DNA from 3 places in the Gordonia sp. WA4-43 genome. Region 2 is predicted to be linked to each of the others. Evidence: riboswitches for the same ligand, from Rfam matches in the RefSeq annotation. Region 2 holds a riboswitch; each other region holds the start of a gene.
What was found. Region 2 has a riboswitch for thiamine pyrophosphate ahead of thiC (phosphomethylpyrimidine synthase ThiC). Riboswitches for the same ligand answer to the same signal wherever they lie in the genome.
Positions count from the first base shown of each region.

Region 1: it holds a riboswitch for thiamine pyrophosphate, as region 2 does, so the genes downstream of both, thiO (glycine oxidase ThiO) here and thiC (phosphomethylpyrimidine synthase ThiC) in region 2, are expected to answer to the same signal.
Region 3: it holds a riboswitch for thiamine pyrophosphate, as region 2 does, so the genes downstream of both, LEL84_RS20245 (TenA family protein) here and thiC (phosphomethylpyrimidine synthase ThiC) in region 2, are expected to answer to the same signal.

Region 1 is NZ_CP084736.1:2,709,227-2,719,164, forward strand. Features, by position in the region: gene LEL84_RS12150 (ABC transporter permease) at 1-41, opposite strand, end outside; gene LEL84_RS12155 (ABC transporter ATP-binding protein) at 38-1,021, opposite strand; gene LEL84_RS12160 (thiazole synthase) at 1,093-1,881, opposite strand; gene thiS (sulfur carrier protein ThiS) at 1,940-2,152, opposite strand; gene thiO (glycine oxidase ThiO) at 2,149-3,213, opposite strand; TPP riboswitch at 3,210-3,319, opposite strand; gene thiE (thiamine phosphate synthase) at 3,368-4,078, shown strand; gene LEL84_RS12180 (hypothetical protein) at 4,395-4,778, shown strand; gene LEL84_RS12185 (NUDIX hydrolase) at 4,783-5,265, opposite strand; gene LEL84_RS12190 (hypothetical protein) at 5,615-7,066, shown strand; gene LEL84_RS12195 (glutamate ABC transporter substrate-binding protein) at 7,063-8,061, shown strand; gene LEL84_RS12200 (serine/threonine-protein kinase) at 8,067-9,938, shown strand, end outside.
Region 2 is NZ_CP084736.1:3,931,623-3,941,560, forward strand. Features, by position in the region: gene LEL84_RS17750 (LLM class flavin-dependent oxidoreductase) at 1-505, opposite strand, end outside; gene LEL84_RS17755 (SHOCT domain-containing protein) at 700-1,089, shown strand; gene thiD (bifunctional hydroxymethylpyrimidine kinase/phosphomethylpyrimidine kinase) at 1,167-2,087, opposite strand; gene thiC (phosphomethylpyrimidine synthase ThiC) at 2,087-3,775, opposite strand; TPP riboswitch at 3,783-3,872, opposite strand; gene LEL84_RS17770 (GNAT family N-acetyltransferase) at 4,092-4,439, shown strand; gene LEL84_RS17775 (IS1182 family transposase) at 4,629-6,233, shown strand; gene LEL84_RS17780 ((2,3-dihydroxybenzoyl)adenylate synthase) at 6,398-8,068, opposite strand; gene LEL84_RS17785 (salicylate synthase) at 8,226-9,566, shown strand; gene LEL84_RS17790 (acyl carrier protein) at 9,613-9,861, shown strand; gene LEL84_RS17795 (acyl-CoA dehydrogenase family protein) at 9,879-9,938, shown strand, end outside.
Region 3 is NZ_CP084736.1:4,476,293-4,486,230, reverse strand. Features, by position in the region: gene LEL84_RS20300 (HNH endonuclease signature motif containing protein) at 1-1,333, shown strand, start outside; gene rplA (50S ribosomal protein L1) at 1,404-2,120, opposite strand; gene rplK (50S ribosomal protein L11) at 2,203-2,637, opposite strand; gene nusG (transcription termination/antitermination protein NusG) at 2,713-3,591, opposite strand; gene secE (preprotein translocase subunit SecE) at 3,662-4,135, opposite strand; tRNA gene LEL84_RS20275 (tRNA-Trp) at 4,175-4,247, opposite strand; gene LEL84_RS20270 (fused (3R)-hydroxyacyl-ACP dehydratase subunits HadA/HadB) at 4,494-5,591, opposite strand; gene rpmG (50S ribosomal protein L33) at 5,686-5,853, opposite strand; tRNA gene LEL84_RS20260 (tRNA-Met) at 5,947-6,020, opposite strand; tRNA gene LEL84_RS20255 (tRNA-Thr) at 6,042-6,114, opposite strand; tRNA gene LEL84_RS20250 (tRNA-Tyr) at 6,232-6,312, opposite strand; TPP riboswitch at 6,468-6,562, shown strand; gene LEL84_RS20245 (TenA family protein) at 6,550-7,260, shown strand; gene LEL84_RS20240 (ABC transporter substrate-binding protein) at 7,269-8,294, shown strand; gene LEL84_RS20235 (ABC transporter permease) at 8,269-9,063, shown strand; gene LEL84_RS20230 (ABC transporter ATP-binding protein) at 9,056-9,883, shown strand; gene LEL84_RS20225 (YajQ family cyclic di-GMP-binding protein) at 9,935-9,938, shown strand, end outside.

The DNA of each region.
Region 1 (9,938 bases), 1.2 Mb from region 2:
CTGGCGAGTTTGATCCGTTCGGCGTTGATCGCGGCGATCACCGGTTCACTCCCCCGTGGTTCCCGACGGCCCGGTTGTGGACGTCGGGGTCGTGGACGGCGCGGTTGTCGACAGCGGTGTAGTCGACGGCGTGCGCCGTCATCGACATGAAGACCTCTTCCAGTGACGCCGACTCGGCGGCGAGTTCGTGCAGGGTGATGCCCGCGGCGGCGGCGAGGTCGCCGACCCGATCGGTCGTGGTGTCCGGCACGCGCATCACCGGGCGCCCGTGGGCATCCGGGTCACCCGGCGCGGGATTCAGCCCCGCCGCCGCGAGCGCGGCGTGCAACTGTTCGAGCTGCGGGCCGCGCACCCGCACCGACTGCCGGGCCCGCCCGGTGAACTCCGCCGCCGAACAGTCGGCGATCAGCCGGCCCCGCCCGATGACGACGAGATGGTCTGCGGTGAGCGACATCTCGGTGAGCAGATGGCTCGACACCAACACCGTCCGCCCCTCCGCGGCGAGCTTGCGCATGAACCCGCGGATCCACACGATGCCCTCCGGGTCGAGGCCGTTGACCGGCTCGTCGAACAGCAGTGTGTGCGGGTCGCCGATCAGGGCACCCGCCAGCCCGAGCCGCTGCGACATACCGAGCGAGAAGCCGCCGGCGCGCTTCTTGGCCACCGAGGTGAGCCCGACCGTCTCGAGCACCTCGTCGACTCGCGCGGCCGGGATCCGGTTGCTCGCCGCGAGCCACCGCAGGTGGGACCGCGCACTGCGATTGGGATGCACCCACCGGGCGTCGAGCAGCGCACCGACCTGCCGCAGCGGATGCTCGAGGTCCCGGTAGCGCTGCCCGTTGATCGTCGCCGTGCCCGATGTCGGGCGGTCGAGTCCGAGCATCATCCGCATGGTCGTCGACTTGCCCGCACCGTTGGGCCCCAGGAAACCGGTGACCCGTCCCGGCCCCACCTCGAAGGTGAGGTCGTCGACCGCGCGTTGACCGCCGAAGTCCTTCGTCAGATTCGCTACCTGCAGCACGCCTCGACCATAGCCGCCGAATCCGGAGCGGCCCGGTCTGTCGTTCGGATGGCCTGTCGCGGGATCGCGCGTCAGTCCCGGTCGCGCCCGGGCGAGGACGCGTGCGCCCAGAAGCGCTTGGGGATCCGGCCGGCGCGCGCGGCCAGTCGGCCCCCGGCCACCGCGTGCCGCATCGCCGTCGCCATCAGTTCGGGATTCTCCGCCCGGGTCACCGCCGTGGCCAGAAGCACGCCGTCGCAACCGAGTTCCATGGCCAGGGCCGCGTCGCTCGCCGTCCCGATGCCCGCGTCGAGTATGACCGGCAGCGGGTCGTCGAAGCGGGTGTGGCAGTCGTCGACGATCATCTCGATGTTGTGCGGGTTGAGGATTCCGAGTCCGGTCCCGATGGGCGATCCGAGGGGCATCACCGCCGCCACCCCGAGATCGGCGAGTCGCGCCGCCAGGACCGGATCGTCGTTCGTGTAGGCCAGCACGACGAAACCGTCGGCCACCAGTGCGGCCGCGGCGTCGACGAGCTCGATGGCGTCGGGCATCAGGGTGCGTTCGTCGACGACCACCTCGAGCTTCACCCAGTCGGTCTCGAACGCCTCGCGCGCCAGTTGGGCGGTCAGGACCGCCTCGGCGGTGGTGTGACAGCCCGCGGTGTTGGGCAGGACGGCGATGTCGAGCCGGCGCAGCAGATCGAAGACCCCGGTGCCCGAGGCCGCGTCGACGCGCCGAACCGCGACGGTGGTCAGCTCGGTCCCCGACGCGACCAGCGCGCGTTCCAGGGTCGCGAGATTCGACGCGCCGCCGGTGCCGGTGATGAGTCGCGACGAGAAGTCGCGACCGGCGATGCGCAGATGGTCCGTATCCGGGATCGTCTCGTCGCCGGACCTCTGCTCGGTCCGCGAGGCGTCGGGCTTCAGATCGGCGAGGTCAGCCACCCTGCACCGCCGTGACGATCTCGACGACGGCACCGTCGGTCATCGTGTGCCGGTCCCAGCGGCCGCGCGGGACGACCGCGCCGTCCACCGCGACCGCGATCCCCCGGTCCGGCAACCCCAGCCCCATGACGACGTCGCGCACCGACGTGTCGGCGCCGACATCGACGCTCTTGCCATTGACGGTGATGTTCGCGGTGATACTCATTCCTCTGCTCCTTCCAGAATCGACAACACGCGGGCGGCGGTGCCCGGGGCGAGGACGATCCCGTTGCGCCCGTGCCCGGTCGCCACGACCGTTCGTGTGTCCACACGGGTGACGATCGGCAATCCGTCCGCGGTGCACGGCCGCAGACCGGCCCCCGCTTCGGTCAGTTCGTAGGTCCGCAGCCCGGGGAAGACCTCGATCGCGTCGGCGAGCAGATCCGCGACCCCACCGGCCTGTGGCGCGCGGTCGGCCGTCCCCTCGGCCTCGTACTGGGTGGCGCCGACGACGACTCCGTCCTCGCGCGGCACCAGGTACACGGCCCGCCCGTGGAGACGTGCCCGGACGACGTGGCCGGGCGGCGGCACCGACCAGCGAGTACGGCGAAGGCGGAGGATCTCCCCCTTCGCCGCATGCAGGTCCACACCCGGCCAGAGGGCCGCGGTGCCGAGTCCAGCGGCGAGCAGGATCTGGGTGTCGGAACCGAGGTCGTCGAGGTCGGCCAGGGATTCGACGCGCGCGGAGACCAACTCGGCACCCGCCGACGTCGCGGCGGCGCGCAACGCCTCGAGCAGCCGCCGGTTGTCGACGGACCACTCGCCGACCGCGCGGTAGCCACCGACCAGTCGAGAGCTCAGCGACGGTTCCAGGGTCCGGATGTCGCGGCCGGTCACCGACTGCAGCGCGGCATCGGTGGCGGGCTGCCCGGCCCAGACGAAGTCGGCGAGATGCCGCAGGTACTCGATGTCGGTGGCCGAGGCCGCGACGAACAGCGAGTCGGTGGCGGTGACGACACCCGGGTCGTCGAGCCGCTTCACGAGCGCCGGCCACAGCCGGACCGACTCGACCGACAGGGCCAGGGACGCGTCCTCGCCGGGATGACCCTCGCCGAGTGAACCGAGCATGCCGCCGGCGACCCAGGACGCGCGCTCCTCGGTGCCGGCGTCGAGGACGCGAACCCGCCATCCGGCGTCGGCCGCGGTGAGCGCACAGGTCAGCCCGATGACACCGCCCCCGACGACCGTCAGGGCGCGGTGGGCAGGGCGCTGCGGTGGGGAATCCACGTTGGGAATCACCTTCCTTCGCCGGAATGACCCGGATCAGGTTCGACGGTCAGCGGAATCTGTCCGCACTCTCAGCCCGGCCGATCCGGACTCCCGTGTGTTCGTGCGATCCACCCTACGCCGGGACGTCGGGGGTCCGGTTAGCCTGGTCGGCGTGACGACCCCGAACCGCACCAGCTCCGCGTCGACGGACCCCGGCTCCGCGACGGACCGTCGCCGGCGGCTCTCCACGGCCCGCCTGTACCTGTGCACCGACGCCCGGCGCGAACGCGGTGATCTGCTCGACTTCGTCGACGCGGCGCTCGCGGGCGGCGTCGACATCGTGCAGCTGCGCGACAAGAACTCGCCGGGCGAGCGCGAATTCGGGACCCTGGAGGCGGGCGAGGAACTCGAGATCCTCGCGGGCATGCGGACGGTCGCCGACGCGCACGGTGCCCTGCTGGCGGTCAACGACCGCGCCGACATCGCGGCGCTTTCCGGGGCCGATGTCCTGCACGTCGGACAGGGCGACCTGTCGCCGTCGGCGGCCCGCCGGATCGTCGGACCGGACGTCGTCATCGGCGCCTCGACCCACGACCCCGCGCAGGCTGCCGCCGCGATCGCCGACGACGACGTCGACTACTTCTGCGTCGGTCCGTGCTGGACCACCCCCACCAAACCGGGCCGCGCCGCCGCCGGCCTCGACCTCGTGTCCTCCACTGCCGCAACACAATCAGCCAAGCCGTGGTTCGCCATCGGCGGAATCAACGCCGGCCGCGTCGGGGAGGTCACCGCGCTCGGGGCGCGGCGCATCGTCGTCGTGCGGGCCATCACCGCGGCCGATGATCCGGCCGCCGCAGCCACCGACCTCGCCGGGATGCTCTAGCGGTTCCCCTGGCGGAAACACGTTTGCCCGGTCGGTGTCGCGGGTCTATGGTGGACCGATCATGTTGTGTATCACGAGCGTTCTCGTAACCCGCCGCAGCGGGGTCTGAATCTGACCGACCCCCCGCTGCGGGTCGGTTGCGCTCTCCAGTCGGTCATCCGTTCTTCGACCGAAATCGGTTTTCGAGATGCACCCTCTTCATCTACCTCGTCGATCCTGTTCGTGGACCGAGCGCGACGACCGGCACGGCGGCGACCACTTCGCCGCACGTTTCGGCCGCCCGCTTCCCCCCGGGATGCACGAGGAGGCCGCCGGGATGACCTGGCAGGAATTCACCGACGAGTACTCCCGTGGCGGCACGATCCGGCTGGGCTCCTTCTCTGCCGTTCCGTGCTCGGGCGACCTGGTCGAGTGCCGCGCGACGCTCGCGATCGCCGACCGCATCATGTCCCGCAGCGCCGTCGCCGCCGGCCCCGTCGGTGCGATGACCTCGATCCTCTACGACGTCGGCGCCCCGGTTCAGATCGTCCGGCTGCACCAGCGGGTCGTCGACGGCATGGTCACGACGTTCCTGCTGTGCGAGCACGACGGCCGGCAGGCCTGGGCCGTCGGTGAGGGCGCGAGCAGCGACGAGGCGAACGTCCACGCGCTGGTCGCCGGGGCGAACCGACTGCTGGAGTCCGACCGCGCCGGGGTGTGAGGGCTCAGCTCTGGGGATCCAACATCGCGATCCGCTCGCGGAGAACGGGCCACGCGAGTCCGAACGCGGGATGCAGCGGGAGTTGATCGACGCGCTTCTCGTCGACCCATCGCAGTTCCGTGGATTCGAAGTTGGCGACCGTGCGGACCGGCGAGTCGGTCTCGGCGATGACGGTGGTGTAGGTCCACCCGCCGGGCGCTTCATGGGTGACGACCGCGGCGACGACGCGAAGGTCGTCGGCGGTGATGCCGGCTTCTTCCTCGGCCTCACGGATCGCGGTGTCGATGGCGCCCTCGTGTGAGTCGCGGGCCCCTCCTGGCAACGCCCACGTACCGCCCTGATGCGACCAGGCCGCGCGGTGCTGGAGAAGTACGCCGGTGGTTCCCTCCGGCAGCGGCGCCCGCAGCAGCAGACCTGCCGCGCCGTGGATACCCCAGTATCGAGAACCGTCGGGATCGATCACCCAGCCGTCGCCGTCGCCGCGCACCACGCCTCCTCGCAACCCGGTCGCCCCGACCGGGTGCCTCCACCGTAAGTGAGATGCGCAACACCTGCCAGGGAGACCGCGAAGCCCTCTCATCGCGGCGCGGAACCACGAGGTGCGTCGGCGAGCACCCCGGCACGCGCGAACCGCCGAGGTCGGCGGCGCGGCGCCGATCGACTCGGGAGGAACCCGGCACGATGACATAGGGTGAAACACGCACGACCCGGTGAACGATGACCCAGATGACACAACCCCTGACGTTGATCGCCCGGTCACGCGAATCCGGAACGGGGAACCGGTGACCGTAGGACCGCACCGGAGACGATCCAGCGTTCGAGAAGGGATCAGGTAGGTGACCGGCGACGCGTCCTCCGTGCGGACGGCGCTGACGCGTGGCGGTCGCACGATCCGTCCGGCGCAGGCCTCACCCCCGATCCGCCAGGTGCTCGCCGACCGACGCGAACTCGTCGCCACCGCCCGGGAACGCGCCCAGTCCCCGTTCCAGACCCTGCGCCACTTCGCCGTCACGACCCCGGGCAAGCTGATCATCATCTGCGGAATCCTGGCGCTCGGCTGTCTGAGCACCGGCCTGTACGCATCAACGGTCCTGGAAGACCGCACCCAGACTCTGCAGCGCCTCATCGATCGGACCGAACCGCTCGCCGAGGCCGCGCAGGTTCTCTACAGCTCGCTGTCGATCGCCGACGCGTCGGCGAACGCGGCGTTCATCTCCGGCGGACTGGAGACCCCCGATCTGCGGCAGCGCTACTCCGACGCGCTGGCGACGGCGTCGTCGTCGCTGATCCTGGCCACCGGTACCTCCAGCGAACCCGGTTCCGGCATGGTGTCGGACCGAGCCGAGCAGGCGGTCAGCGCCGATCTCGAGACCCTGTCCACCTCGATCCCGGTCTACAGCGGACTCATCGAGACGGCGCGGACGAACAACCGGCTCGGCAACCCGGTGGGATCGGCGTATCTCGGCCAGGCGTCGTCGATGATGCAGGACCAGATCCTCCCGGCCGCCCAGCGCCTCTACGAACGGCGATCGATGGCCATCGCCGACCCCCAGCAGACCCTCACCCGTCCACCCTGGACCGTGTACGCGCCGCTGCTGTTCCTGCTCGCCGCGCTGATCCTGACGTCGCGCTACCTGGCGCGGCGGACCCGACGACGGTTCAACATCGGCATCGTGGCGGCCGTCTTCGCCCTCAGCGTCGGGACCCTGTGGTTGCTCGCCTCCGGTCTGATGTCGGTGGCCGCCACCAGCGACGCCCGCACCGAGGGCGCCGACCCGCTCCGCGACCTGACCGCCGCCCGGATCCTCACCCAGCAGGCGCGGTCGGCCGAGACGCTCTCGCTCATCCGCCGCGGTGATCAGGGCGGTCTCGAGCGCAGCTTCTCCGCGGCGACCAGCGAGATCGGCAACATCGTCGACGACGTCCGCGAGGGCACCGAAGACGGCGACAGCGCGGTCACCGGCGAACAACTGGACACGGTCACGGCGGCGCTGACCGAGTGGCGCCGCACCGACGCCGCGGTCCGCCGCTACATCCAGACCGGCAACTTCGGTCTCGCGCGCCTGCACACCGTCGGCGACGGACCGGACAGTTCGGCGCGCGCCTACACCGCGGTGGACACCGCGCTGGTCGATGCGATCACGACTGCGCGGAACTCCTTCCGGGACGACATCAACACCGCACAACGGGTCCTCGGGTTCACCGGCACCGGCATCCTGCTGCTCACCGTCTTCGCCGGAGTCGCGGTCGTGGGCGGTCTCATACCGCGCATCCGGGAGTACCGATGACGACCGTCCCCTCGCCTCGCCGCCTGCTGACCGTCGTGGTCCTGCTCGCGCTCACCGGCCTCGTCGCCACCGGGTGCGTGCGTTTCCCCGCACCTGAATCACCCCCGCCGACGGCGACCGCCGGGCAACCGATGCTGCCCGGCGTCCAGGTCGACGTGCCCGTCGAACCGCCGCCGAGTTCCGAGGCCTGCAACGCGACCCTGACCCTGCGGCCGCCCGCCCAGATGCCGCCGCCGCGTCAGATGCCGATCAATTCGACGATGGCCGGCATCCTCGAGCGGGGCCGGCTCATCGTCGGGCTCGACATCGGGTCCAACCTGTTCAGCTTCCGCGACCCGATCACCGGCGACATCCAGGGCTTCGACGTCGACATCGCGCACGAGATCGCCGGCGCCATCTTCGGCGACGACCGCCGCGTCGAGTTCCAGGTGTTGAGTTCCGCCCAGCGGATCGACGCCCTGCGGGACATGACGGTCGATCTGGTGATCAAGACGATGAGCATCACCTGCGACCGGTTGCGCGACATCAGTTTCTCGGCTCCCTATTACGTCGCGTCCCAGCGCATCCTGTCGTTCCGGAACTCCAACGTGACCGGTCCGGCGCAGCTCGCCGACAAGCGGGTCTGCGCCGCGCGCGGGACCACCTCGATCGGTCGTATCCAGGCCATCCAGCCCCGAGCCACGATCGTCAGCACGACGACCTGGGCCGATTGCCTGGTCCTGATGCAGCAGGGTCAGATCGACGCGGCGACCACCGACGACGCGATCCTCGCCGGTCTCGCCGCACAGGATCCGTGGTTGCGGGTCGTCGGTCCCAGCCTCGGCGAGGAGTTCTACGGCGTCGGGATTCCCAAGGGCCAGGACGATATGATCCGGTTCGTCAACGGCGTGCTCGAGCGCATCCGGGTGACCGGCCGATGGCAGGAGATCCGGGACCGGTGGCTGTCCATCCTCGACAGTGGGTACGGCGCTCCCCAGCCGTATTACCGGGACTGATGCCCATGGACGACGCGGCCCGGAACGATCACGACACAGACGACGTCACCCACGGCGACCTGAGCGACGACCTCGGCACCCAGCGGGTCTCGCTCGACGCCCTGCTCGGCGACGACGACCCCGACCCCGACGGTCCCGGCCCGGGCGGCGGCGAGGACGCCGAGACGACCGCGAAGGTGGTCGACGTCGGCACCCAGCGGGCCGACCTGTCGGCGCTGACCGAGGGCCCCGACGGCATGGCCGACACCACCGACCCCCGGCCCGGCCGACGCACCGACCCGGATGTCGGAACCCAGGCCGTCGCACCGGTGTTCACCGTCGGGGTCGACCCCGACGACCGGACCGACCGCGTCGAACGGCAGCGTCCCGCCGTGCCCCACCCGGAACCCGACTCCGGTCCGCTCGGCCGGCGTCTGGTTCCGCGGCGTCGGCCGCCGGTGCACGAGCGACGGCTCGGCAGCGGCCTGGTCGAGATGCCGAAGATCACCGACATCGAACCCGAGGACGCCGTCATCGACGACCCGGTGATCGCCGACAGCAAGCGGTTCTGCTGGCGCTGCGGCAAACCCGTCGGTCGAGCCGAGGGCGAGGGCGCCGGTCCCCCGACCGGCGACTGCGGCAACTGCGGCGCCCGGTACTCCTTCGTCCCGGGACTGGCTCCCGGAACATTGGTCGCCGACCAGTACGAGATCGCCGGCGCCATCGCCCACGGCGGCCTCGGTTGGATCTACCTGGCCATCGACCGCAACGTGAGCGACCGGCCCGTCGTCCTCAAAGGCCTGCTGAATTCCTCGGATTCGGAGGCGCAGCGCGTCGCGGTCGCGGAACGGCAGTTCCTGGCCTCGGTCAACCATCCCGGGATCGTCAAGATCTACAACTTCGTCGAGCACGTCGACGACGATGACCGCTTCGGCTACATCGTGATGGAGTACATCGGCGGCCAGACGCTCAAACAGATCACCGCGGGCGATCCGGACAACTCCCTGCTGTCGGTGGAGCAGGGCCTGGCCTACATCCTGGAAGTGCTTCTCGCCGTGGGCTATCTGCACTCGGTCGGCCTGGTCTACAACGACGTCAAACCCGAGAACATCATGGTCGGCAGTGACGAGGTGAAGCTGATCGACCTCGGCGCCGTCTCGCCTATCAACGGCTACGGGCACCTGTACGGCACGCCCGGGTTCCAGGCACCGGAGATCGTCAAGACCGGACCGCAGATCGCGACCGACATCTACAGCATCGGGCGCACTCTAGCGGTCTTGACCGTGCCGATGGAGATGCGGAACGGACGCTACGTCGACGGCCTGCCCGCCGCGTCGAAGACGCCTGTCTTCCGGAACAATCCGTCGTACTACCGCCTCCTGCAACGCGCCACCGCCCCCGACCCCGCCGATCGGTTCGTCTCCGCGGAGGAGATGAGCACCCAGGTGCTGAACGTGTTACGCGAGACGGTCGCCGTGCACACGGGGGTCCCGCGGCCCGCGCTGTCCACGGTCTTCACGCCGCAGCGCTCGACGTTCGGCACCGACCTGATGCTCGCGCCGGTCGACGGCTTCTTCGACCCCGATCAGGCGGCGTTCTACGATCCGGTGGATATCGCCAACGCCCTGCCCGTTCCGCTGGTCAACCCACTCGACCCGGCGGCGAGTCTGCTCACCTCGGCGGCGCTGTCGGACCCGCGACAGACCCTGGATTCCATCAACACCGCCCGGGCAGAGGGTTTCGCCTCGCTCTTCGGCGGCCGGCCGGTCAAGAACGCCCACCCGTCGCGGGAGATCGATCTCGCCGAGGCCCGCGCGCATCTGCAGCTCGACGACGTCGACACCGCGCTCGCCCTTCTGCAGGAAGTCCGCGCCCACCACGGTGATTCGTGGCGGGTC
Region 2 (9,938 bases):
GCAGAGGACTGCGCGTGGAACCCGACCAGGAGACCGGTCGGCCGGTGCGCAGTTCGGCGAACAGGGCCAGCTTGTCGCTGAACAGTTCCTCGTAATCGGAGAGGTCGAAACCGAACAGCGGAAACGACTCGGTGAACGACCCGCGCCCGAGGATCACCTCGGCACGACCCGACGACAACGCATCGACTGTCGAGAACCGCTGGAACACGCGGATCGGATCATCGGAACTCAGGACGGTGACGGCCGAACCGAGACGCATCCGGGTGGTGCGCGCCGCGATGGCGCCGAGTACGACCTCGGGTGCCGACACCGCGTAGTCGTCCCGGTGATGCTCACCGACACCGAGGAAGTCGACGCCGACCGTGTCGGCGAGGATGGCCTGCTCGAGCAGATCGCGCAGGGTCTGCGACCCCGAGCGCAATGTGCCGTCGGGTTCGGCGGTGATGTCCCCGAACGTGTCGAGACCGAGCTCGACCTTCTCGATACCTACCGGGTGAGATTCCATGTCGCCCTTCGCGAAGTTGTGATCGTGCGGGGCGAAATCGGAGGAATTGCGCCCGCAATGGTCTTTTCACACGATTTCACGAACATCTTTCCAGTTCGTCACGGTGTCGAGGTCGGTGCTGTGTAATGCTTCATAACGGTTCATGTGCTCGGCTCTGAACTCGCCGATTTCTTCTAGACAAGGGAGACACTCCGATGTGGGATTCATTCTGGGACTTCATCTGGTACACGATCGTCATCTTCGCGTTCGTGGCCTACCTGATCGTCCTGTGGCACATCATCAGCGACCTGTTCCGGGACAAGGCCGCGTCGGGCTGGCAGAAGGCGGCCTGGATTGTCTTCTTGATCTTCCTCCCGTACCTCACCGCCATCGTGTACCTGCTCGCCAAGGGCAAGGGGATGGCCGAGCGTCAGCGTGAGGCCTACAGCGAGGCCAAGCAGGCGTCCGACGAGTACATCCGGTCCGTCGCAGGCACCTCGCCGACCCAGCAGATCGCCGACGCGAAGAACCTGCTCGACTCGGGCGCGATCACACCCCAGGAGTTCGAGCACTTGAAGAGCAAGGCCCTCAGCGGAACCGCCTGACGGTCCCTCGACACAGACATCGCTCCCCGATGGCGCCGGTCGCCGTCGGGGAGCGTTGTCTGTTTCTCGTGTTCGCGTCAGTCCGCCGACCCGACGCCCACACGCCACAGCGGATTGACCGGACCGTGGCCGGCGCCCAGTGGATACGCAGCGGCCAGGCAGCGGGTCACCCAGTCCTTGCCGAAGCCGACCGCCGCGGGAACGTCGTGCCCGTGGGCCAGCGCGCATGCGATCGCGGCGGCGAGGGTGTCGCCGGCGCCGTGGTCATGCGGGGTGTCGATGCGTTCGTGGCTGAGCTCGATGAACTGGTCGCCGTCGTAGAGCAGATCGGGGGAGTGGTCCGAGCTTCGCAGGTGCCCGCCTTTCACCAGCGCCCAGCGCGGCCCGAGATCGAGCAGCGCCCTGGCCGCGTCGCGTTGCGACGCGGTATCGGTGACCTCGATCCCGGTGATCAGGCGAACCTCGTCCAGGTTCGGGGTCACCACCGTCGCGAGGGGAAACAGGCTGTGCCGCAGGGTGTCGAGTGCCGAGTCGGCGAGCAGCTGGTTGCCGTGCATCGACGCGCACACCGGATCGACCACCAGCGGAACGGATGTGTCCCGGCCGATACCGCTCGTGCGGCACTGCTCGACGATGGCCTCGATGATGGGCGCCGACGCGAGCATCCCGGTCTTCGCCGCGGCCACACCGATGTCACCGGACACGGAGTCGATCTGCGCCGCCACGGTCTGCGGTGAGATCTCCTCGAACCCGCTCACGCCCACCGAGTTCTGGACCGTCACCGCGGTCACCGCGACACACCCGTGCACCCCGAGCAGGGCGAAGGTGCGCATGTCTGCTTGAATTCCCGCGCCCCCGCCGGAGTCCGAACCAGCGATGGTCAGGACCCGTACCGGGGCCGTTCCGGGCGGTGACAGCGGGAGTCCCGTGTAGGCCTGTTCGTCGACCGTGCGCTGATTCGCGTCGACTGTGCGTCGTCGTGCGTCGTCTGTGCGCATCAGGCGCCGCCGGTCGTCTGGAGCGGGAGGTACACGCGGTTACCGGCCTCGGCGAACTCGGCCGACTTCGCGGCCATGCCCTCGGCGATAGTCCGGTCGATGTCGTCCGCGGTGACGAGACCGTGCTCCTCGGCGTAGGCGCGGACGTCCGCCGAGATCCGCATCGAGCAGAACTTGGGTCCGCACATCGAGCAGAAGTGGGCGGTCTTCGCGGGCTCGGCGGGCAGCGTCTCGTCGTGGTATGCGCGCGCGGTGTCGGGGTCGAGGGCGAGATTGAACTGGTCGGTCCAGCGGAACTCGAAGCGCGCCTTGCTCAGTGCGTCGTCGCGTTCCTGTGCCCGCGGGTGGCCTTTGGCCAGGTCGGCCGAGTGCGCCGCGATCTTGTACGTGATCACGCCGACCTTGACGTCGTCGCGGTCCGGAAGTCCTAGATGCTCTTTCGGAGTCACGTAGCACAGCATCGCGGTGCCGGCCTGAGCGATCATCGCCGCGCCGATGGCCGAGGTGATGTGGTCGTAGGCCGGCGCGATGTCGGTGGCGAGCGGACCCAGGGTGTAGAAGGGGGCCTCCTCGCACAGCTCCTCCTCCAGGCGCACGTTCTCGGCGATCTTGTGCATCGGGACGTGCCCGGGGCCTTCGATCATGACCTGCACACCATGCGATTTGGCGATCGCGGTCAGCTCGCCGAGAGTGCGGAGTTCGGCGAACTGGGCCTCGTCGTTCGCGTCGGCGATCGATCCGGGGCGCAAGCCGTCGCCGAGGGAGAACGTGATGTCGTAGCGGCGGAAGATCTCGCACAACTCGTCGAAGTGCGTGTACAGGAACGACTCCCGGTGGTGCGCGAGACACCAGGCCGCCATGATCGAACCGCCGCGCGAGACGATGCCCGTCACCCGCTTCGCGGTCAGCGGAACGTAGCGCAGCAGGACACCGGCATGGACGGTCATATAATCGACGCCCTGCTCCGCCTGCTCGATGACTGTGTCGCGATACAGTTCCCAGGTCAGCGAGGCGGGATCGCCGTTGACCTTCTCCAGCGCCTGGTAGATCGGAACCGTCCCCACGGGGACCGGCGAGTTACGCATGATCCACTCGCGGGTGGTGTGGATGTCGGCGCCGGTCGAGAGATCCATGATCGTGTCGGCGCCCCAGCGGGTGGCCCACACCATCTTCTCGACCTCGTCGGAGATCGAGCTGCGCACCGCCGAATTACCGATGTTCGCATTGACTTTCACCGCGAAGTTCTTGCCAATGATCATCGGTTCGGACTCGGGGTGGCGGTGGTTGGCCGGGATGACCGCGCGGCCGATGGCGACCTCCGACCGGACCAGTTCGGCGTCGACGCCCTCCCGGGCGGCGATGAACCGCATCTCGTCGGTGATGATGCCGGCACGCGCCCAGGCCAGCTGGGTGCTCGCGCCTTCGATCGGGTCGGGCCGATGCCAGCTGTCGCGGGTGGGGGTGAGGCCCTTCTCGACGTCGATGTGCGCCGCCGTATCGGTGTAGGGGCCGGAGGTGTCGTAGACGTCGAGGTGTTCGCCGTTGGTGAGCTGGATTCGACGCTGCGGCACACGCAGGTCGTCGACGGCGAGGTAGTGCTTGGCGCTGCCCTCGATCGGGCCGAGGGTCAGGAACCCGGAATCGGCGGGTGCGCTGCTGTTGCGGGTGGTGGATACACGTGTGCCCATGGCTGGTCTCCCTACGCCGGCATTACCCGGACAGGTTCGAGCGGTCGGCGACCGCCCGTCGCCATCTCAGCCCTCGGTCATCGTGAGAGCCCCCGCGGTGTGTAGTTGTCGTGCGTCCGCCACCCTACATCGCATCGTCCGGTCGGTGCGTGCGGGTGGGGAAGACCGTATCGATTTGCGACGATCACACGATCGGGGTCGGCAGTTACGGTTCCGTAAGGTACCGTGTGACCCGGATCACAGGGATGGCGCTGTCGCGTGTGGCAGGTACGCGCCGGTGATCCGATGTCCGCGATCACGAGGTGAGGAGGGTCGGGTGCTACGCAAGCATCGTCAGCGACCACCACAGTCGGCAAAGTCCATCCTGCAACAGATCTCGCAGGTGGTACACAATCCCGACCGCGACCGATTCGAACTCTGGGTCGCCGGCGACCTGGTCGGCGTGCTCGGTTATTCGACCGAGTCGGCGGACGGTCAGACCACCATCACCGTGCTGCACACCGTGCTCTACGACGAATACAGCGGACACGGACTCGCCACGCGACTCACCCGTAGCGCCGTGCACTACACCCGCGAACAGGGTGCCCGCCTCCGGCCGGTGTGCACGTTCACCAAGCGCTACCTCGACAGCCATCCCGGGATCGTGCCGCTCGCGCCGGTGTGATCCGAAGGTAAGCCTCGGCGGCTCCAGAACATTCCTCGCCGGACCCTTCGAGGCTCGTCGCTATCGCTCCTCGCACCTCAGGGAGCAGGGGTTATGCGCTTCTTTCGGATTAGGAGACTGCTGAAATAGTCGGTGTCGTTTCGGTGTGGGGTGAGCGGGTTTGCCTGGTGGGCTGGGATCCTGGTGGGTATGCAGGGTGAGCCGGATCGTCAGGGTGAGTTTCTGGATGTGAACTCGGTCGTCGGGCATTTGCTGGCCGAGGGCAGTGTGTTCGCGTTTTTGGCTGCTCATCGCGAGCAGTTGTTTCCTGCGGAGATGTTCGCGGACCTGTTTCCCAGCGGCCGGGGCCGTCCGTCGATCCCGCCGGCCACGATGGCGTCGGTGATCGTGCTGCAAACGCTGCAGGGTTTGTCCGATCGCGAAGCCGCTGATGCGGTCACTTTCGATCTGCGGTGGAAAGCGGCGTGTGGATTCGTGTTGGGTAACAAAGGTTTTCATCCGTCGACTCTGACGTACTGGCGTCGGCGACTGGCAGCCAGCGATCGGCCGCACCGCATTTTCGAGGTGGTACGCGAGGTCATCACCACCACCGGGGTGCTCGCGGGTAAGAGCCGTCGAGCGCTGGATTCGACGATCTTCGATGACGCGGTGGCCCGCCAGGACGCCATCACCCAGGTGATCGCGGCGATCCGGCGGGTCGCCCGAGAGGTCGACGGTGGTGCGGTGGTGGTCGAGCAGCACGCGACTCGTCTGGCCGCGTTGACCGGCGGCGGCTATGACCGGCCCGGCAAGCCGCGGATCGCCTGGGATGATGAGTGTGCTCAACAGGACCTGATCAGCGCCCTTGTCGAAGATGGGTTGGCCGTGCTCGACGGTCTGGACCTCGAGGCCATCGACAAGGAGCCGAGTAACGAGGCCCAGGCGCAGGCGGTGGCATTGCTGGCATTGGTGACCGGCCAGGATGTGGAACCGGCACCAGGTTCTGATGGCACCGACGGACGCTGGCGCATCGCGCCCCGGACCGCCCCGGACCGGGTGATCTCCACCGTCGATACCGACACCCGGCACGCCCACAAAACCCGGGCACGCCAGCAGGACGGGTTCAAGGGCCACATCGTCAATGAACCGGAGACCGGGTTGGTCACCGCGATCGAGATGACCAAAGCCGCTGGTCCGGACACTTCCGACGGAGCAGTCGGGGCACGGTTGTTGCTGAGCGATCCGACCGTCGCCGACGACGCCGACGATCGTGAGGTGCTGGGTGATTCAGCGTATGCCTCCGGTGACATGCTGGCCACGCTGGCGCGGACACGATGGAACGCGGTGATCAAACCCAAGCCACACATGCCGGCGGTTGCTGGTGGTTTCGTCGTCGACGATTTCACCTTCGACGCCGACGCGAACACATTGACCTGCCCCAACAACCTGACCCGACCGGTCAGCGCGAAAGGCCACGTCACCTACGGTGCGGCCTGCCACGACTGCCCACTTCGGGCACGGTGCACCACCGCGGTTCGTGGACGCAAAATCAGTTTCGGCGAACACCACCAACTCCAGCGCGAACACCGACAACACTTCTCTGACAACACTATTGCCGACACCTACCGCCAGCATCGACCCATGGTCGAACGGACGATTGCCTGGCTCACCCGCGGTAACCGGCGGGTGCCCTACCGTGGAATCGAACGCAACAACAACTGGCTGCACCACCGCGCCGCCGCGATCAACCTACGCCGCCTGATCACCCTCGGACTGACTACCACCAACGGCACCTGGACACTGGCCACCGCCTGAACCGCGGCACCGCCGCCCCACCTAGATCGATCACCACGACCACACCCCGGAACCGACACATCCCCGCAGCAGGAACCTCAACCCAGGCTGGACCCTAATTCAGCAGGCTCTTAGGAAGCGGTGGTCGCGCTCGCGCCGGTGTGAGGAACGGGCTCCGACTCGGCTCAGCCCGCCGACGGCTCCGACAGCAATGTCTCGCGGAGCACCTTCTTGTCGATCTTGCCGACCGCGGTGACCGGCAGGGTGGTCACGACGCGGATCACGTCGGGCAGTTTGAAGGACGCGAGACCGCGTTCGGCGAGGAACGTACGGATCGTCGCCAGCTCGAGCGGTCGGGCCGGGGGGTGTTCGTGCGAGAGCACGACTGCCGCACAGATCTTCTCACCGAGCGCATCGTCGGGCAGCCCGACCACCGCGACCTGCCGGACCGAATCGTGGGCGAGGAGGTTCTCCTCGACGTCGTCGGCGGCGACGTTCTCCCCGGCGCGCACGATGGTGTCCTTGATGCGGCCGGTCACGGCCAGGTGCCCCGACGGCAGCCGGGTGACCTTGTCCCCGGACCGGTAGAAGCCGTCCGGTGTGAACGATTTCTCGTTGTGCGCCTCGGCGCGGTAGTAGCCGCGGATCGTGTACGGCCCCCGCACCAGCAGTTCGCCTTCTTCCCCGTCGGGGACATCGGCTCCCTGCTCGTCGACGACCCGCACCTCGTCGAGCGCCGACATCGGCGCCCCCTGCACCTGGTGGACCAGGTCGCGTGGGTCGTCGGTCCGGGTGTAGCAGATCAGCCCCTCGGCCATGCCGAAGACCTGCTGGACGACGGGGCCGAGGGCCGTGTCAAGGGCGACGGCGTCGGACTGGGCCAGCTTGGCGCCGCCCACCTGCAGCAGGCGCAGGGAGCTGATGTCCGCCGGCTCCCACTCGGTCGCCGCGCACCAGAGTTGCGCGAGCGCGGGGACGAGCGCGGTCACCGTGACGCGGTGCCGCTCGATGAGCTCGAAAGTGTTGTCCGGACTGGGGTTGTCGGCGAAGACGACGTGGCCGCCCGCACCGAAGACGCCCAGGATTCCCGGGCAGCACAGCGGGAAGTTGTGCGCGGCGGGCAATGCGACGAGGTAGGTGTCGTCGGCGGTGAGGCCGGCGACGTCCGCGGACAGCCGGGCGTTGAGGTCGTAGTCGTCGTGCGTGCGCGCGATGAGTTTCGGCAGTCCGGTGGTGCCCCCCGACACGAGGAACAGGGCGGGAAGCCCGGCGTCGGGGGCGGCCGGGAGCTCGACCGAGGCGGGGTCGGCGTCGGGGAGCGGTGTGAATGGACCCGGTTCGCCGGAGATGAAGACCTGCGCGACGTCGGGCACCCGTGACTGCAGCTCGGTCGCGAGGTCGCGGTAGTCGAATCCCCGGCGGCCGTCCTCGCCGATGTAGGCGACCGCGCCGGCACCGGCTGCGAGATGGGCGATCTCGGTGATCCGGTGCGCGGGCAGCGTCATCACCGGCACGACACCCGCGCGTAGGAGGCCGTACAGGGTGACCGCGAAGTCGAGGGAGTTGTTCAGCTGCAACACGACCCGTTGCGTCGGCCGCAGTCCGGCCGCGACGAAACCGGCGGCACGACGGAGGGTGGCGTCGCGGAACTCGGCATAGGTGAGCGTGCGCGGCCCGTCGGTGGAGGCATCGGTCAGCGCAGGGGAGTCGGGAGTTCGCTCGGCGGCCAGATCGAGGCCGGCGAACAACGGGCGGTCGAGGAAGACGCCGGCGTCGCGGTACTTCTGTGCCTGTGCGTCGGTGTGGGGAGCGAAACCGTCGAGCAGATCGGTCGCGGGGTCGAGATGCGTCGGCATGAGTTCATTCAAACACAGGCAGGATAGGGTAACCTTACCGGTCGATGCAGGGCGGGAGGCCGGCTATCGACCCGCGGGGGATTGTTTGATTAGGCTGCCCTAAGATTCCCTATGATCATCGGTGCTCGAGTGCATCACGACCGGAGGAACGAAGGACATGTCGCTGACAACCGAATCGCACGCCGCGCAGTTCGTCGACCTGCTCGCGCCGGCCTCGCCGCTGAGCGAGTCCGATGCCGCGCGGATCACGGCGGCCTGGGCCGGCTCCGGCGAATTCGGCGACCATGTCGTCTACGAGCGTGACCGGCGCTGGACCTTCGCGGCGGGTGTCCGCGCCCGCGTGGTGATCACACGCAGCGAGGTCATCGTCGACGATCAGGGCGACCGCACGACGACGCCCTGGCACGGCGACCCCGCCGACGCGCTCGCCGCCGCGACCGCGTCGCTGTCGATTCCGGACTGGCGCGTCTACGGCTGGGTCGGCTTCGACTTCTGTGCCCCGTACCACGGCATCATCGACCGTGTTCCGGAGGACACCGTCCTCGCGCACCTCATCGTCCCCGAGTTCGAGGTGACCGTGGACGCCGACGGGGTCGACACCGGGTCGCTCGACGCCGAGCGTGCCGGTCGTCTCCTCGAGATCGCCTCGCGAGCCACCGTTTCCGGCGAGTCGCGGCCGGTGGACGTGCAGTCCGACCCGGACGACTACCGGGGCCGTGTGGCCACCGCTGTCGCCGAGATCGAAGCCGGCCGGTACCAGAAGGTGATCCTCTCGCGTGCCGTCGACATCCCGTTCGACGTCGACATCCCCGCCACCTACGCCCGCGGCCGCGCCGACAACAACCCCGCCCGGAGCTACCTGCTCTCGCTCGGTGACCTGCAGGCGGCCGGGTTCAGTCCCGAACTCGTGGTCGCGGTGCACGACGACCGGACCGTGGTCACCGAACCACTTGCCGGCACAAGGGCTTTCGGGATCTCCGCGGAGCAGGACGCGGCGGCCCGGGCCGACCTGCTCTCGGATGCCAAGGAGATCGCCGAGCACGCCATGTCGGTACGTGCGTGCTTCGACGAGATCTCCTCGATCGCCACTGCGGACACCACGGCCGTGAGTGAGTTCATGGAGGTCCGCGAGCGCGGGAGCGTCCAGCATCTGGCCTCGACCGTGCGTGGAACCCTTGCTGACCACGAAACCCCCTGGCGCGCACTTGAGGTGGTGTTCCCGTCGATCACCGCGTCGGGCATTCCCAAGACCCCGGCCGTGGAGGCGATCGACCGTCTCGAGCCCCGACGCCGCGGCCTGTACTCCGGTGCGATCCTCACCGCGTCGTCGACGGGCGAGCTCGAGGCGACCCTGGCCCTGCGCACCATCTTCTCGTCCGGGCAAGGCGCATGGCTGCGTGCCGGTGCCGGGATCGTCGCCCAGTCCACGCCGGAGCGCGAGTTCACCGAGACCTGCGAGAAGCTGGCCAGCGTCGCCCCGTACGTGGTCCCGCGCTGACCTACCGATACTTTCGACCGAACATCACCACCCCAGGAGCCACCACATGTCCGATCACATCACCGAAGCCCTGCGCGGCATCCTCGAAGAGGACCTCGACCTCGCGCTCGGCGACATCAGCCGCGACTCGAAGCTGATCGACGACCTGGGGCTGGACTCGGTGGCGTTCGCCATCGGCGTGGTGGCGATCGAAGAGCGTCTCGGCGTGAAGCTGTCGGAACGGGAGCTCTTCGAGTCCAAGACCGTCGGCGACCTCGAGGACCTCATCCGGTCGAAGGCCGGCACCCCGGCCTGAAAGGACCCGGACCCGACATGACTGTGGAGACCCCAGTGCAGACGTACGCCGAACTGCTCGACGCCGCGTTCGACGAG
Region 3 (9,938 bases), 540 kb from region 2:
CGCCACCGCCCACCGCACCAGCCTCGGCGGCGAACTCCTCCCACCCGAATACCCCTGCCTCGCCGAAGCTTTCGCACAAGGCACAGTCGGCACCGCCCACGTACAAGCCACCCTCGACGTCCTCGACCGCATCCCCGGCACCATCGACCACGATGTACAGGTCGCCGCTGAACGACAGATGGCCGAGATCGCCGAAGCCCACACGCCCGCCGACATCACCCAACTCGGCTCGCGGCTGCTTGCCCACCTCGACCCCGACGGCACCCTGTCCGACGACACCGACCAGAAACGACGCCGCGGCCTGTGGATAGGACGGCAACGCGCCGACGGCACCGCCAAAATCTCCGGCACCCTGACCCCCGCACTCGCCGCCCGACTCACCATGATGTTCGCCGTCTGGGGCAAACCCGGACTCAACAACCCCGACGACCCCGCCTCACCCAGCGGACCGGCCGGCACCGCCGACCCCGAAGCCCTCACCGCCGCAGCCGACCGCGACGGTCGCACTCTCGCCCAGACCAATCACGACGCACTCGACGCCGCACTCGCCGCAGGCTTCGCCGACGGAACACTCGGCACCTCGCACCGAGGGCTACCCGTGCAACTGATCATCAAAGCCGACCTCAACGACCTCATCCGCGAAGCCGGACTCGCCACCACCGCCACCGGCACCCTGCTGCCCATCCGGGACCTGATCACGATGGCCGCCGACATGCAACCCTGGCTCGCGATCTTCAAAGACGCCACCACCGTCCCCCTGCACTTCGGACGGGGCAAACGCCTGGCCACCCGCGAACAACGCCTCGTCTCCTTCGCCCGCCCCGACGGGGAAGTGTGTTCGGCACCCGGGTGCGATCAACCCGCCACCCACGTCGAGCTTCATCACGCCGAACGAGACTGGGCCAAGGGCGGTCTCACCGACATCGACGACCTCGCCCCGGCCTGTCCCCGTCACAACCGCATGGTCGGCGACCAACCCGGCCAATACACCACCCGCATCGCCCGATCCGGCCCCGACGAAGGCCGCTGCCTCTGGCGATTGAACGCCGAACCCGGCGCACCGCCCAACCCCGAACACATCAACCGCCGACCCGACATACCCCGGCGGTTCGCACAACACCTGAACACCGTGCGCAACGAGATCCACGGACCTGCCACCAGGTCCGGCGACCAGTCGCGCCCCGACGCCGTCGGCTACGGCGACCGCGGCCGGCGCCTCGAACTCGCCTACCGCGAACTCGTCCATCCGCGAACACCGCCGGAGCACCTCACCACCCCACCGCTGACCCCGGTCGAAGCAGCACTCGCACGCATACTCGCTGACCACGCGTGATTGCACACGACACGAGGGGCCCGGCATCGGAATGCCGGGCCCCTCGTGGGTGTCAGTGCGCCTGATCAGATCAGGCCTGCGGTGCCTCCGCGAAGTTGCGGGTGACCGCCGGGTCGACCGGGATGCCCGGGCCCGTCGTCGTGGAGACGGTGACCTTCTTGATGTAGCGGCCCTTGGCGGCCGACGGCTTGGCGCGCATGATCTCGTCGTAGGCAGCGCCGTAGTTCTCGGCCAGCTTGGCCGGGTCGAACGAGGCCTTGCCGATGACGAAGTGCAGGTTCGCAGCCTTGTCGACGCGGAAGTTGATCTTGCCGCCCTTGATGTCGTTGACGGCCTTGGTGACGTCGGTGGTCACGGTGCCCGTCTTCGGGTTCGGCATCAGGCCGCGGGGTCCGAGGACACGCGCGATACGGCCGACCTTGGCCATCTGATCCGGGGTGGCGATCGCGGCGTCGAAGTCCAGCCAACCGCCCTGGATGCGCTCGATCAGATCCTCGGCGCCGACCTCGTCGGCACCGGCGGCGGTGGCCTCGGCGGCCTTGTCGCCGGCGGCGAACACGATCACGCGGGCAGTCTTACCGGTGCCGTGCGGCAGATTGACGGTGCCTCGAACCATCTGGTCTGCCTTACGGGGGTCGACGCCCAGCCGGATCGCGACCTCGACGGTCGCGTCGGTGTTCTTCGACGACGTGTCCTTGGCCAGCTCCACAGCCTCCAGCGGGCTGTACAGCTTGGTCTTGTCGACCTTCTCGGCCGCGGCCGCGTAGGCCTTGCTCTTCTTGCTCATTGCTCTGTTCCTTCTCCGCCGTCAGTCGGCGGGGTGTGTGGTGCGGGCCGAGCCGGCCCTCCCACGGTGATGATGAGGTCTGTCAGCCTTCGACGGTGATGCCCATGGACCGAGCAGTACCGGCGATGATCTTCGCGGCCTGGTCGATGTCATTGGCGTTCAGGTCTTCGGCCTTGGTCTTGGCGATCTCACGGACCTGGTCCATGCTCACCTTGCCGACCTTGTTGGTGTGGGGCTCGCCGGAGCCCTTCTGCAGGCCGGCGGCCTTCAGCAGGAGCTTCGCAGCCGGCGGGGTCTTCAACTTGAAGTCGAAGGAGCGATCTTCGTACACAAAGATCTCGACCGGGATGACGTTGCCGCGCTGCGACTCGGTCGCCGCGTTGTACGCCTTGCAGAACTCCATGATGTTCACGCCGTGCTGACCGAGCGCCGGACCCACGGGCGGGGCCGGGTTGGCCTGGCCTGCCGAGATCTGGAGCTTGATGATCCCGGCGAGCTTTTTCTTCTTGGGAGGCATCTTCTGTTCCTTGCTTGTTTCCTTGCGAATTCACGCCCGCTGGAGACGTGAAAGTTCTGGGTTGGTGGTCCGGCCCTAGATCTTCTCGACCTGGTTGAACCCGAGCTCGACCGGCGTCTCGCGACCGAAGATCGACACGAGGACCTTGACCTTGCGCTGCTCGGCGTTGACCTCGCTGATCGACGCGGGCAGCGTGGCGAACGGGCCATCCATGACGGTGACCGACTCGCCGACCTCGAAGTCGACCTCGATGACGTTCGACGCGGCGGCCGCTGCGGCCTCGACGCCCTCGGCGGCGGCACCACGCGACGCGGCGGGCTTCTTGGCCTCGGTCCGCGGCATCAGGAACTGCAGCACCTCGTTGAGCGAGAGCGGCGACGGCTTGCTGGTCATCCCGACGAAGCCGGTGACACCCGGCGTGTTGCGCACGGCGCCCCACGACTCGTCGTTGAGCTCCATGCGGACGAGGATGTAGCCCGGCAGCACCTTGCGGTTGACCTTCTTGGGCTGGCCGTTCTTGATCTCGGTGACCTCTTCGGTCGGCACCTCGACCTGGAAGATGTAGTCGCCGACGTCGAGGTTCTGCACGCGGGTCTCGAGGTTGGCCTTGACCTTGTTCTCGTAACCGGCGTAGCTGTGGATCACGTACCAGTCGCCGGGCGCGCGGCGGAGCTGCTTGCGCAGTTCCTCGACCGGATCGACCTCAACCGCTTCGACCTCGGCCTCTTCGACAGGGGCCTCGTCGGCGGCGGCCTCGTCAACCGGGACCTCGTCGGCATCCTCGGAGACGGTGTCCTCGGCGGGGGCCTCGTCACCCTCGACGACCGCGTCGTCGGCGACCGCGTCACCCTCGGTGTCCACCGCGTCGGTCACGGCCGCGTCGACAGCGTCGACGTCGGCAGCAGCCACGTCGACGGAATCGGTCGAGGCGAGTTCGTTCTCCGGGGTGCTCACTGCAGCCCACGCTCCTTATGGTTCATCTGGCGGTCGTGTTCCTCGTCGCCGGCCGAGCCCACCGCGTGGGTCAGCCGAACAACCAGAGCACGCCCTTGGCGAAGGCGAGGTCGAGGCCGGCAATGAACGCGGTCATCACGATGACGAACACGAGCACGACGATCGTGTAGGTGATCATCTCGCGCCGCGTAGGCCAGATGACCTTCTTCAGCTCGGCGACGACCTGCGTCAGAAAGACCCAGATCCGTACGAACGGATTCCGGCTCTCCTCGGCAGACGCCTTTTTCTTGGTCTTGCGTTCCTTGACGGCGACCGACCCCGTGTCGGAGTCGGCGTCACCGTCGGTTGCACCCGCCGCCGAGCGACGTCCGCGAGCCGAGCGCTTACCGGACGGACGCAGCTCCTTCGCGGCTTCGGTCGACGTGCCGTCGTCCGTACCCGCGTCGGTGGCCTCGTCGCGACCGTCGAGCTCAGCCGCAGCCGAATCGGCCGCAGAACCCTCTGCGGCGTCTTTGGCGCGGGCGGCCCGGTCTCGCTTGCTCAACTTCGCGGTCCTCTCGTCAGCGTGTGCCCTTCACCAGGGCAGGGGCGACAGGACTTGAACCTGCAACCTGCGGTTTTGGAGACCGCTGCTCTGCCAATTGAGCTACGCCCCTTTGCGACGCCCGCCACCGGAGTGGTCGGCGTTGCCGTCCTTCTCGATCCGGCCTCGCGGCCCGTCGACGTTTCGTCGCCGACAAAACCAACGCGCCACCCTATGGGTAGCGCGCAAGTCTGAATCAATCAGACACTTCAGTGTAGATCACCGGGGCGGTGGACCCAAAACAGGCTCGCCTCCGCTCCCCCGACGACCGTACACGCCACCCGTCCGTGAGCCGCCGGACCGGCTCGCGACCGGTCGATCAGTTGAACTGGATGACGGCCTGCGCGCGTCCGAAGATCCGGCGGTCACCCTGCTTGGCGGTGATCGCGATGGTCCCGCGACGAGTTGCGGGATCGAGCGACTTCACCTTGCCGGTGAAGTCGACGGCCGCGCTGTCGTCGGCCGGCACGTACACCGGGCTGGTGAAGCGCACGTTGTACTCGCAGAAGGCCGCCGGGTCGCCGATGAACTCGGAGACGAAGCTCGCGCCGAGCCCCATCGTCTGCATGCCGTGCGCGACGACGTCGTCCATCCCGGCCGCGTTCACGACGTGGTCGGAGAAGTGGATCGGGTTGGGGTCGCCGGCCACGCCCGCATAGTTCGCGAGATTGCCGCGCGTCAGCAGGTAGCGCTTGGGCGTGAGTTCCTGACCCACCGTGAGCGTGTCGAAGTCGACGGCACCGAAGGCGCCCGGCGACTGCGTCGGGTCGGGGAGGTCGTAGCGACCCGCCTTCGACTCGACGGTGTGCCCGGACTCGCCGATGGCGTCGACCTTGATCATCACGTGGTCGAGGGACGCCTCGAGTTCGGGGTCGACGTCCATGCCTGGACGCGCGGCCAGGGAGGTCCACGTGGTCATGACCGGCTCGTCGTGCTGGTTCCAGATGACGTTCTTGGTGACCATCAGGTCGATCATCTCGGGACTGCTCACATGCCGGAACGACTCGAGCGAGACGTCGCAGATCAGGCGGTCCCCGACCTTCATCGGCTGGTGGTAGACCAGCCGCTGATCGGTCTGCATGATCTGCCACATGTCGTAGCCGGTGACGACGTCTTCGAAAAGCTTGCGCTGGGCGATGATCCCGAGCACCGACACATAGGTCGGCGCGGCGATCAGGCGGTCGTGACCGAAGGCCCGGGCGCCCTCCTCGCTCCAGTGGGTCGGGTGCGCATCTTGCACCGCCATCGCGTGCTTACGGATCTCCTCGCGGCCGATCTCGTAATAGTCGTCGACCGTGTAATGGAAGCCGACAAGGCTCTGGGTGTGGGCGGCGATCTCGTCGGGGGTCGGCTTCCCGCCACCGTTCGACGCCTCGTCCGGACGATCCTGGATCTCGGCTCCGCTTACCTGTGACATTGAGCTCTACTCCTTCGGCCGACACAACAAGACGGGCTGCCTCATCGAGAGGCAGCCCGCTGCTGGTGGTACTTCGAAACGGCCGACGACAGCGTCAGCGCGATTCCTTGTGCCCCTGATGCTTGCCGCAGTTCGGGCAGAACTTCTTGATCTCGAGGCGATCGGGATCGTTGCGGCGGTTCTTCTTCGTGATGTAGTTACGGTGCTTGCACACCTCGCAGGCCAAGGTGATCTTGGGGCGAACATCTGTTGAGGAGGCCACTTGATTGCCTTCTTTCGGGTGGTACGTGGTCGGGTTCGGAAGTTCCCTCAGGGCTTGCGACCCTTGCGCTCGGTTCCGGTCGGACCCGATGTGTAGCGGTGGAGGGACTCGATCCCTCGACCTCACGATTATGAGTCGTGCGCTCTAACCAGCTGAGCTACACCGCCCCGCGGACTTCTCGTCCAGCGAGCCCCCTGACGGAATCGAACCGTCGACCTTTTCCTTACCATGGAAACGCTCTGCCGACTGAGCTAAGGGGGCGTGCCCCGGGCGGTTGTGCCCGAGAGCCTTAACGAGGTTACACACTCGCGTCTGCGCTAGACAAATCGCTGGTCGGAGACCGTCTGTAGAGCAGTTTCGCGAGAATGGACCACGCTGTGGCAGGTATAGGATTCGAACCTATGTAGCTTGCGCGACGGATTTACAATCCGCTCCCTTTGGCCGCTCGGGCAACCTGCCGTGCCGCTCTTCCGGCCACCGTGACGGCCGTACGAACAACGCCGTGAAGAATACAACGAACACCGCATCAACGCGCAAACCGGCTGGTCAACAGGCCGGGACCCGGTCGTGGCACAGGCGTCCCACTGCGACCCCCACTCCTGCTACTGTGGCTGCGTTCTGACACGGGGTGCTCCGCGACGCGGGGCTGAGATGAGACCCGAGAACCTGTCCAGGTAATGCTGACGAAGGGATGTCATGTCTGTGCATGCGCGCATGCCGGTCTCCGGCCGTTTCTCCGACCACCTCTGGGAGGAGACGAAGGGGTTGCGGACGGCGATCGACGACCTCGAGTTCCTGCGGCGGCTCGGCGACGGGACGCTGCCACTGGAGGTGTTCCGCACCTACATGGAGCAGGACTCGCTGTACCTCGCCGGTTACGCGAAGGCCCTCGCCATCCTGGCGTCGAAGTCCCCCGACCCGCAGACCGCGGGGTTCTGGGCGAACTCGTCGGCCACCGCGGCCACCGTCGAGTCGGCGCTGCACGGCGACCTGCTCAACGGCGGCCAGCTGCCTCCGCGTGAGGGCGAACCCGAGCCGTCGCCGGCGTGCCTGGGGTACGTGTCCTACCTGACCGCCGTCGCCGCGACCGAGTCGTATGCGGTCGGCGCGGCCGCGGCCTTGCCCTGCTTCTGGATCTACGCGGAAGTCGGCCGGGCCCTGGCCGCGAGTGCCGCCCAGGTGCTCGCCGCCGACCCGAACCACCCCTACGCGCAGTGGGTGACCACCTACGACGCCCCGGAGTTCCAGGAATCCGCCTCGCGGGCAAGGGAACTCGTGGACGAGGCCGCGGCGCACGCCGGCGAGCGGGAGCGGGCCGCGATGGCCACGGCGTTCACCGTCGCCACCCGGTTCGAGCTTCTGTTCTGGGACACCGCGCTGAACCCGCAACCGTGGCCCGCCGCATGAGCGCCCGCATGAGCGCCCGCGCGCGCCGCCTCCTCACCGCGCTCGCCGCCGCGGTCGTCGCGTCGTCGGCGATCACCGCGTGCGGTTCGGGCGCCGGTTCGGACGGCACCATCCGATTCGCGCTCGACTGGTCCCCGAACACCAACCACACGGGATTGTTCGTGGCGCAGCAGCGCGGCTGGTTCGAGGAGGCCGGACTCGACGTCGAGATCCTGCCGTACAACAACACCGCCGTGGACACCATCGTGGACGCGGGCAACGCCGAGTTCGGGATCAGCACCCACAACTCGTCGACCTTCTCGCGGGCATCGGGCGCGCACACCATCTCCGTGTTCGCGCCGCTGCAGAAGTGGGCCACCGGCATCGGTGTCCGCGCCGACCGCCGCGACATCACGAGCCCGAAGGACCTCGACGGGAAGACATACGCCGGTTTCGGCGACCCGGGCGAGGAGAAGACCCTCGAGCAGGTGATCCGAAACGACGGCGGCACCGGCGAGTTCACCTCGGTGACCCTCGGTACCTCGGCATACGAGGCCGTCTACTCCGGTCAGGCCGACTTCACCGTCTCCTATCTCGCGTGGGAGGGCATCGAGGCCGAACATCGCGGAACCCCGATGAGGTACTTCCACTACACCGACTTCGGATTCCCGGAGGCATACGCGATCGTCGTCGACGCCAACGAGGACTGGCTGGCCGACAACCCGGACCGGGCGGCGGCCTTCGTGACGGCGCTGCAGCGCGGTTACCAGGCGGCGGCCGACGACCCGGACGCGGCGGCCCGCGACCTCCTCGCCGCCAACCCCGGTGCGTTCAACGACGAGCAGCTGGTGTTCGAGAGCCAGCGCATGCTCGCCGGTCAGTACATGAAGGACGCCGACGGCCAGGTCGGGCGACAGACGCTCGACCAGTGGGCCGGGAACTCCGGGTTCCTGTACCGCAGCGGTCTGCTGACCGGCCCGGACGGGGCGCCGCTCACGACCGAGCCGGACTGGTCGACGTACTTCACCAATGACTACCTCGACACCCCTCGGTAGCACCGGCCTGCGTCGCATCGCGCCCGCGCTCGTCGCGGTGGTCGTCCTGGTGGCGGTCTGGCAGGTCTACGTCGACGTCAGCGGAATCCGGCCGCAGGTGCTGCCGTCGCCGTCGCGCGTCGTCGCGCAGGGTTGGTCGCACCGCGCGGAGATCGGGGTGCACGCCGCGGCGACGCTGCAGGTGACCCTGATCGGGTTCACGGTCTCGTTGGTCCTGGCCTGGCTGCTGGCCATCGTCGTCGACTTCTCGCCGGCGCTGCGACGGGCGTTCGTGCCGTTGTTCGTCGCCTCCCAGACCCTGCCGATCATCGCGATCGCACCGCTGATGATCATCTGGTTCGGCTTCGGCCTACTCCCGAAGGTGCTGGTCATCGCCCTGGTCACGTTCTTTCCGGTGGCGATCGGCCTGATCGAGGGATTCGCCGCCACCGACCGCGAGGCCGGCGCACTGATGCGCAGCATGGGAGCCACCCGCCGCCAGGTCTTCCGGTACGTGCGGCTCCCGTCCGCGCTACCGCGGTTCTTCACCGCGCTGCGGATCGGCATCACCTATGCGGTGGTGGGCGCCGTCTTCGCCGAGTACGTGGGCGCCAGACAGGGTCTCGGCATCTACATGAGCCTGCAGAAGAACTCGTTCCGCACCGACCTGGTGCTCGCGGCGGTGCTGGTGACCGCGCTCCTGAGCGTCACGCTGTACCTGCTCACCTTCGCCGTCGAGCGGGTCGTCGCGCCCTGGGCCCGCGCCGAGGACCGGAACCACCATGACTGACCACCGGCTCGTCCCGGACCATCGACTTGTCGTCGACCGGCTCACCAAGTCCTATCCCCGACCCGGACGCGGACAACCTCGCCGGGAGGTCCTCGACGGGGTGTCGTTCACCGCCGAGCCCGGCGAGTTCGTCTCCGTCATCGGGCCCAGCGGATGTGGCAAGAGCACCGTCTTCGGCCTGCTGGCCGGACTCGACGTCCCCGATTCCGGCAGCGCGTCCGTCGGCTCCGAACCCGCCGTCGCCGGACACTGCGCGTACATGCCGCAGAAGGACCTGCTGTTCCCGTGGCGCACCGTGCTGGACAACACCATCCTCGGCCTCCAGGTGCAGGGCGTGCCGACGAACGAGGCCCGACGCCGGGCCGCGGACCTGTTCCCCGCCTTCGGACTCGCCGGATTCGAGGACGCGCGCCCGTTCCAGCTGTCCGGCGGGATGCGACAGCGCGCCGCACTGCTGCGCACCGTCGTCCAGAATCGCGACCTCGTGCTGCTCGACGAGCCGTTCGGCGCCCTCGACTCACTCACCCGGACCGAGATGCAGACGTGGTTGCAGTCGGTGTGGCAGCGCTACCGGTGGACCGTGCTGATGATCACCCACGACGTCCGCGAGGCCGTCCACCTCTCGGACCGCGTGATCGTGCTGTCCGCCCGCCCGGCCACCGTTGTCCACGAGGTGCGTGTCGACCTCCCGCGCCCGCGCGATCCGGCGGGGCTCACCGCGCCCGAGTTCGTCGCCCTCGAGCGAGAGCTGCTCGAGGTGCTCCACGACGAGTCGCGTCGTGCCCTCGCCGAGCAGGCACAGCGTCGGACGCCCCGGTAGACTCCCGCGGCCGCCCACTGTCGCTGATCGCCATGACATACCCTGTCGGACATGG